DNA from 2 places in the Streptomyces sp. Inha503 genome. Region 1 is predicted to be linked to the other one. Evidence: riboswitches for the same ligand, from Rfam matches in the RefSeq annotation. Region 1 holds a riboswitch; the other holds the start of a gene.
What was found. Region 1 has a riboswitch for cobalamin ahead of metE (5-methyltetrahydropteroyltriglutamate--homocysteine S-methyltransferase). Riboswitches for the same ligand answer to the same signal wherever they lie in the genome.

Region 2: linked by a shared signal. The riboswitch ahead of ACJX2R_RS33740 (ribonucleoside-diphosphate reductase subunit alpha) and the one ahead of metE (5-methyltetrahydropteroyltriglutamate--homocysteine S-methyltransferase) in region 1 are both predicted to bind cobalamin.

What each region holds. Positions count from the first base shown of each region.
Region 1 is NZ_CP178360.1:2,152,385-2,156,282, forward strand. Features, by position in the region: gene ACJX2R_RS08770 (putative RNA methyltransferase) at 1-220, shown strand, start outside; gene ACJX2R_RS08775 (hypothetical protein) at 260-391, opposite strand; gene ACJX2R_RS08780 (hypothetical protein) at 534-1,193, shown strand; gene ACJX2R_RS08785 (hypothetical protein) at 1,467-1,688, shown strand; cobalamin riboswitch at 1,757-1,979, shown strand; gene metE (5-methyltetrahydropteroyltriglutamate--homocysteine S-methyltransferase) at 2,146-3,898, shown strand, end outside.
Region 2 is NZ_CP178360.1:7,940,016-7,943,913, forward strand. Features, by position in the region: gene ACJX2R_RS33740 (ribonucleoside-diphosphate reductase subunit alpha) at 1-1,802, opposite strand, end outside; cobalamin riboswitch at 1,982-2,143, opposite strand; gene ACJX2R_RS33745 (ABC transporter ATP-binding protein) at 2,238-3,071, opposite strand; partial or broken gene ACJX2R_RS33750 (ABC transporter permease) at 3,064-3,612, opposite strand; gene ACJX2R_RS33755 (GNAT family N-acetyltransferase) at 3,588-3,898, opposite strand, start outside.

The sequences.
Region 1 (3,898 bases):
CCTGGCGGACCGGCTCTCGGCGCACTTCACCGAGGTGGCCCGGGAGCGGTCGCGGAGCACCATGGCACTGGACCACAAGGCGCTGCCGCAGCTGGTGGGGATGGGCCCCAACGCATGGCATCAGCGGAGCGAGCAACTCGAGGAGCGCATCGCGCGGCTGCCCGAGCCCTGCGATGTGACGCTCTCCGTCACGCTCACCGCGTACCGCCCGCTGGTCTGACACCGGACCCCGGCCGCCACCGGGCTCCGCCAGGGGCCATCACGTCCAGACGGTGTGTCCGCCGTCCACCCGGATCGCCTCGATACCGCTGACGTACCGGGCGCCGCAGCGGTCCTGGGGCAGGACGAGCTGGGGCCCGCGCGGCTGAGGTGTCCCCGACCAGGGTCGCATTCACCGCCCCGCCTTCGGTCGAAGGTGATGCGAGCCGCCGGGCTGATGTGCCTGCCGGGCCGCACGGACAGACTCGTGTCCGTGCCGGGACAGTCGAACACCGTCTGCGCGGCGAGGCCGAGCAAGCAACAGGAGCAGAGGCATGTTCAAGGAGTGGCGGCATCGTCGGGCCGTGCAGCGGGTCAAACCCGGGGACGGGCGAGCCCTGAAGCGTTTCCGCTGGTGGCAGTCGCTTACCCGCGCACTGTTCCATCTTCGGCTGATGAACGACGACGGCCGGCAGACGGTCTACTCCGTCGACGTCAGGCATCAGAAGCACTCGTCTTCGTCCGGCAAGGTCATAGCCCACCTGTTCCTCGATGGCAGGCATCACGCCGAGTCCACAGTGCCTGCCGTCTTCCCCGTCCAGGGCGGCACCGTCGAAGTGAGGGCGAGCGGCTTCGGGCTCAAGCGCTGCCACTACGTCACCGCCGAGGGAGCCGAGTTCCAGCTCATCCCGGACCCCGCCTCCGCCGAGGGGCGCCGCGCGCGCTTTGACCGGTCGCACCCCGCGCTGAGCCGCTGCATCGGTTTCCTCTCGGTGATCGTGCTGGTGGTCGGTGTGGTCCTGCTGGTCCTTCAGCTCGCCGAACAGATCACCCGGGATCCGGACGGCTTCGCCCAGTACGTCGGGACCTTCACGTCGCCCATCCAGCTATCGGCATGGAGCAACACCGTGGTCGGACTCGTCACCGTGGCGGCCAGCACGGAGCGGGCGCTGCGGCTGCGCTACAACTGGCTGCTCGACGGCGGGGTGGGCTGATCCCGTTTCCCCGGCGAGGGACGAGCGGCGCGTTGCCCCACACGGAGGAGGGGCGGCCCCGGCCACCCGGCTATGTGGCGTCCGCACAGGCGCGCCCGCGCTGCTCCGGCTCGCCCCCGGCGCTTCCGCGAACAGCAACAGCGGATGACTGTTACCCCATTGGGGGGACGTTGGGCCGCGATCGGCCCGGCAAAGGGGCACCATGCATGCGAAGCCGGTCATTTCCGGCCGCTCATCCCCAGCCCGGCCGCTCATCCCCAGCAAGGAGTTCCCATGCGTATGCGGACCGCCGCCCTGACCGCCCTCTCTTCGCTCGCTCTCACCGCCGCGTCCCTCGCGGTCGGCGCGACCGGTGCCGTCGCGGAGGACGACCCCGATGTCACCGTCAACAACACCAGCAGCACGACCTTCCCCGGCGTATGCGCCAGCAACCAGTTCTCCTTCGTCACCGTCCCGGTCAATCTGGTGGGCGAGTCGGACTCCGGAGCGTGCTGATCCCCTGCTCCACGAGGCCATGAGGAGCGGAACCCCCGGCCGACGCGGCCGGGGGTTTCCCATGCCGTAGGCTGGCCGGCGCAGCTGGTTCGCCCCGTCCGCCAGGCGGGAGGCGTCGCAAGAGGGAACCCGGTGGGAATCCGGGACTGCCCCGCAGCGGTGAGCGGGAACGACCGCCGTCATACGCACTGGGTCCGGTGAGATGGGCCTGGGAAGCGACGGCCAGTAGGTGTCCTCCTGAGGAGGACGCGCCCGTGAGTCCGAAGACCTGCCATCTGCCCGCGTACGGACCACCCGTGCGCGGACATCCCGGTGACCTCGAGGGCGGGTCGGCGAACAGGTACCAGGTGGACGACCGCGCGCCTGCCGCGCGAGGTCGTGGCATCCGGTCCGTCACCCTTCGCGCTCTCCTCCCGTCGCCGGGACCTCAGGGATTCATCTCGCGAAGGAGATCTCCGTGACCACCAAGTCCGCGGCCGGGGCGGCACGGGCCACCGTTTACGGCTACCCCCGCCAGGGCCCGAACCGGGAACTGAAGAAGGCGATCGAGGGCTACTGGAAGGGCCGCGTCACCGCCGACGCGCTGAGCGCCACCGCCGCCGAGCTGCGCCGCGCCAACTGGCGGCGACTGGCCGGGGCGGGCATCGACGAAGTCCCCACGGGCGACTTCTCGTACTACGACCACGTGCTGGACACCACCGTCATGGTCGGCGCCATCCCCGACCGCCACCGGGACGCCGTCGCCGCCGACCCGCTCGACGGGTACTTCGCGATGGCCCGGGGCACACAGGACGTGGCGCCGCTGGAGATGACCAAGTGGTTCGACACCAACTACCACTATCTGGTCCCGGAGCTGGGTCCGGACACGGTGTTCGCGGCCGACTCCGCCAAACAGGTCGCGGAGCTCAGGGAGGCCATCGCCCTCGGGCTGACCGCGCGGCCGGTCCTCGTCGGCCCCGTCACCTACCTCCTCCTCGCCAGGCCCGCGCCCGGCGCACCCGCCGGCTTCGAGCCGCTCACTCTCCTGGACCGGCTGCTTCCGGTGTACGCCGAGGTCATGGCCGACCTGCGGGCGGCCGGTGCCGAGTGGGTGCAGCTCGATGAGCCGGCCCTGGTCCAGGACCGCACCCCCGCCGAACGACACGCGGTCGGCCGCGCCTACCGCGACCTCGGCGCCCTCACCGACCGCCCGAAGCTGCTGGTCGCCTCGTACTTCGGCCATCTCGGCGAGGCGCTGCCGGTGCTGGCCAAGGCCCCGGTCGAGGGGCTGGCCCTGGACTTCACGGAGGCCGCCGCGGCGCATCTGGACGCGCTGGCCGCCGTCGGCGGGCTGCCCCGCAAGCGGCTGGTCGCCGGTGTCGTCAACGGTCGCAACATCTGGGTCAACGACCTGGAGAAGTCCCTGGCCACGCTCGGCACCCTGCTGGGTCTGGCGGATCGGGTCGATGTGGCCGCCTCCTGCTCGCTGCTCCACGTCCCCCTCGACACGGCGGCCGAGCGGGACGTCGAACCGCAGATCCTGCGCTGGCTGGCCTTCGCCCGGCAGAAGACCGCGGAGATCGTCACCCTCGCCAAGGGCCTGGCCCACGGCACCGGCGCGATCAGCGCCGAACTGGCCGCGAACCGCGCCGACCTCGCCTCCCGCGCGGGCTCCCCCATCACCCGCGACCCGGCCGTCCGCGCCCGGTCCGCCGCGGTCACCCGGGCCGACGCCCGGCGCTCCCAGCCGTACGCCGAGCGCGCCGCGGCCCAGCGCGCCCACCTCCGGCTGCCGCTGCTGCCGACCACCACCATCGGCTCCTTCCCGCAGACCGGCGAACTGCGCACCGCCCGCGCCGACCTGCGCGCGGGCCGGATCGACACGGCCGGGTACGAGGAGCGCATCAGGGCCGAGATCCAGGAGGTGATCTCCTTCCAGGAGAGGACCGGCCTGGATGTGCTGGTGCACGGCGAGGCCGAGCGCAACGACATGGTCCAGTACTTCGCCGAGCAGCTCACCGGCTATCTGGCCACCCAGCACGGCTGGGTCCAGTCCTACGGCACCCGTTATGTCCGCCCGCCGATCCTGGCCGGTGACATCTCGCGCCCCGAGCCGATGACGGTGCGCTGGACGGCGTACGCCCAGTCCCTCACCGACCGTCCGGTCAAGGGCATGCTCACCGGCCCGGTGACGATGCTCGCCTGGTCCTTCGTCCGCGACGACCAGCCCC
Region 2 (3,898 bases), 5.8 Mb from region 1:
ATCCGCGCGCGCAGCGCCTGCCAGCGCTCCGGCCAGGTGGCCACCGCGTCGGTGTAGTGGTCCGGGTGCAGCACCCCGCGCGCGGTGCGGGTCTCGGCCCAGGCGGGGTGCGGGCCGTGGCGCTCGGCGAGCTCGCAGGACGCCTCGTACGCGGCGAGCATGATGCGCTCGGAGATCCGCGTGGAGAGCGCCGTGGCCTCGGGCGAGTCGAACGGCAGCCGCAGCCGGAAGAAGACGTCCTGGAGCCCCATGAGGCCCAGACCCACCGGGCGCCAGCGGGAGTTGGAGGCCCCGGCCTCCTCCGTGGGGTAGAAGTTGATGTCCACCACGCGGTCGAGGAAGGTCACGGCGGTGTGGACGGTGGCGTCCAGGCGCTCCCAGTCCAGCTGCCCGTCCTCGTCCAGGTGCGCGGCGAGGTTGACCGATCCGAGGTTGCACACGGCCGTCTCGCCGTCGTTCGTGACCTCCAGGATCTCGGTGCAGAGGTTGGAGGAGTGGACGACCCTACCGGGCTCGGCGGTCTGGTTGGCGGTGCGGTTGGCGGCGTCCTTGAACGTCATCCAGCCGTTGCCGGTCTGCGCGAGGGTGCGCATCATCCGGGCGTACAGCTGGCGCGCCGGGACCTGCTTGACGGCCTTGCCCTCGGCCTCGGCCTTCCGGTACGCGGCGTCGAACTCCTCGCCCCACAGGTCCACCAGATCGGGCGCGTCGGCCGGGGAGAACAGCGACCAGTCGGCGTCCGCCTCGACCCGGCGCATGAACTCGTCCGGGATCCAGTGGGCGATGTTGAGGTTGTGGGTGCGGCGGGCGTCCTCGCCGGTGTTGTCCCGCAGCTCCAGGAACTCCTCGAGGTCGGCGTGCCAGGTCTCCAGGTAGACACAGGCCGCGCCCTTGCGCCGGCCGCCCTGGTTGACGGCGGCCACCGAGGCGTCGAGCGTGCGCAGGAATGGCACGATGCCGTTGGAGTGCCCGTTGGTGCCCCGGATCAGCGAACCGCGCGCCCGGATGCGGGAGTAGGACAGGCCGATGCCGCCCGCGTGCTTCGACAGCCGCGCCACCTGGTGGTAGCGGTCGTAGATCGAGTCCAGCTCGTCCAGCGGCGAGTCCAGCAGATAGCAGGACGACATCTGCGGATGCCGGGTGCCGGAGTTGAACAGCGTGGGGGAGCTGGGCAGATACGACAGCGTGCTGGTCAGCCGGTAGAGCTCGGCCACGTCCTCCAGCGCCCGCTCCGAGTGGTCCTCGGCGAGCCCGCAGGCCACGCGCAGCAGGAAGTGCTGCGGGGTCTCGATCACCTGACGGGTGATGGGGTGGCGCAGCAGATAGCGGCTGTAGAGGGTGCGCAGTCCGAAGTAGCCGAAGCGGTTGTCGGCGCCGTCGGCCAGGGCCCGCTCCACCAGCGCGTCCAGCCGCTCGGCGTGGGCGGCGGCGAACTCCGCGGTGGAGTCGGCGAGCAGGCCCTCGCGGTGGCCCACCCGGACGGAGGCCGAGAAGGAGACCGCGCCCTGCCCGGCCGCCTCCTCGGTGATGGTCAGCGCCAGCAGCCGCGCCGCGAGCCGTGAGTACTCCGGCTCCTCGGCGATCAGTCCGGCCGCCGCCTCGGTCGCGAGGGCACGCAACTCCGCCTCGTCCGAACCGGGGTGACGGCCGCGCAGGGCGGCGGCCGCGACCTTGCCGGGGTCGGTGGCGGGCAGATCGGCGGTGAGTCCGGTAAGGGTCCGTAGCAGGGCGGTCCCGGGCGCGTCGTCCGCTGCCTGAGAAGCCGCCTGCGCTGAAACCGGATCGGCGGGCGCGATGGTCACTGAGGTGCTCTCCTTCGCTCGGTCAGGGCCTGTCTGGGGCGAGCCCAGATCACAACTCCAGACAGGCCCTGAGCCGCGAGGATGGTGCGATGGGCGCGTACGGGCATGCCGATGCCGCACTCCTCGTACGCCGGGCACACCACGCAGCGTCCATCGGCCCAACCCTCGAGGCCGGGGGACGTGTTCACAGGGCCGTCGGCAGGTGCTCGGACTCACGGGCACGCCGAATTGAGCGCACACGTACACCGTTGCGGGACAGTTCCGGATTCCCACCGGATTCCCCTGCGGCGACAGCGAGGACGAGCATACATCTTGTGTCGGCCGACGCACCCACCCCCATATCTTGTGTCGGAGCTGCGGAGTTTCGCATGAATGTGCTAATGCGTTCCGGCCTGGCGAGTGGGATGCCCTGGTCAGGCGACGCCCAAGCGGGAGCTATTTGCCGGTCTCCTTCTCGTACGCCTTGATGACCTCGTCGGTCGGGCCGTCCATCAGCAGCTCGCCCTTCTCCAGCCACAGCACCCGGTCGCAGGTGTCCCGGATGGACTTGTTGTTGTGGCTGACGAGGAAGACCGTGCCGGCCTCCTGGCGGAGCTCGCGGATCCGGGCCTCGGAGCGCTTCTGGAACTTCCTGTCACCGGTGGCCAGCGCCTCGTCGATCATCAGCACATCGTGGTCCTTGGCCGCGGCGATGGAGAACCGCAGCCGGGCCGCCATACCGGAGGAGTACGTACGCATCGGCAGGGTGATGAAGTCACCCTTCTCATTGATGCCCGAGAAGTCCACGATGCCCTGATAGCGTTCCCGGATCTGCTCACGCGACATACCCATGGCCAGACCACCGAGGATCACGTTCCGCTCACCGGTGAGGTCGTTCATCAGCGCCGCGTTCACACCCAGCAGCGACGGCTGACCGTTGGTGTAGACCTTGCCGCGCTCGGTGGGCAGCAGCCCCGCGACGGCCTTGAGCAGGGTCGACTTACCCGAGCCATTGGACCCGATCAGACCGATCGACTCACCCTTGTACGCCACGAACGTCACCCCGCGCACCGCGTGCACCTCACGCATGCCCGGGGCGCTCTTCCGGCCCAGCAGACGGCTGAGGGCCGCGGTGGCGCTGCCCTTCCCCTTGGGGCCGCCGTTGACCCGGTAGACGATGTGGACGTCGTCGGCGATGACGGTGGGCACCCGCGCCGGCGCGGAAGCCACCTGAGCGGCCTGGTCGGCCCGCTCCGCCTGGGCACCTTTGTCGAGGGTTTGCTCAGCCACGGCCGTACCGCTCCTCTGCCTTCCAGAAGTACACGAATCCCCCGGCGCCGAAGAGGACCGCCCAACCGAGGGCCAGCGCCCAGACATGTGGTGGCAGGTTCGACGAGGGGTAATTGTTGATCAGGGCGTACCGCATCAGGTCCATGTAGACCGCCGCCGGATTCGCCAGCATCGCGTCGCTGATCCAGCCGCTCGCTCCCGCGTGTTCGAGGGTGCGGGCCAGCGGAAACATCACGCCCGAGGCATACATCCAGGTACGCAGAATGAACGGCAGCAGCTGCGCGAGATCTGGTGTTTTGGCCCCCAGCCGCGCCACGATCAGTGACAGGCCGGTGTTGAAGACGAATTGCAGGGCCAGCGTGGGAATGATCAACAGCCAGGCCGGAGCCGGGAAGTGGCCGAAGCCCACCAACACGACGGCCAGCACGATCATCGAGAACAGCAACTGCTGGAGCTGCTGGAGCGCGAACGTCTCTCGCTGAGCGGCGGCCCCTGTGAACGCTTCGGCGCGGGGCGTCACAGCTCCACGGTGAAGGCCCAGAGGGTGAAGTCCGTCCCCGGCAGGGGCGCCCAGTCGCGCTCCGGGGCACGGGTGAAGCCCAACCGCTCGTACAGGCGGTGGGCGGCGGTCATCGAGTGCTGGCTGCTGATCACTATGCGCCGCAGGCCCAGTGCGCGGGCCCGGTCCAGACAGGCGCGCACGAGCGCTTCGGCGGCGCCGCGGCGGCGCGACTCGGGGCGGACGGCCAGCATCCGGAACTCCCCCTCGCCGGGGCGGGCGAGCTCCGCGTACGCCCCGCCGTGCACGGCGAACGCCACGGCGCCCA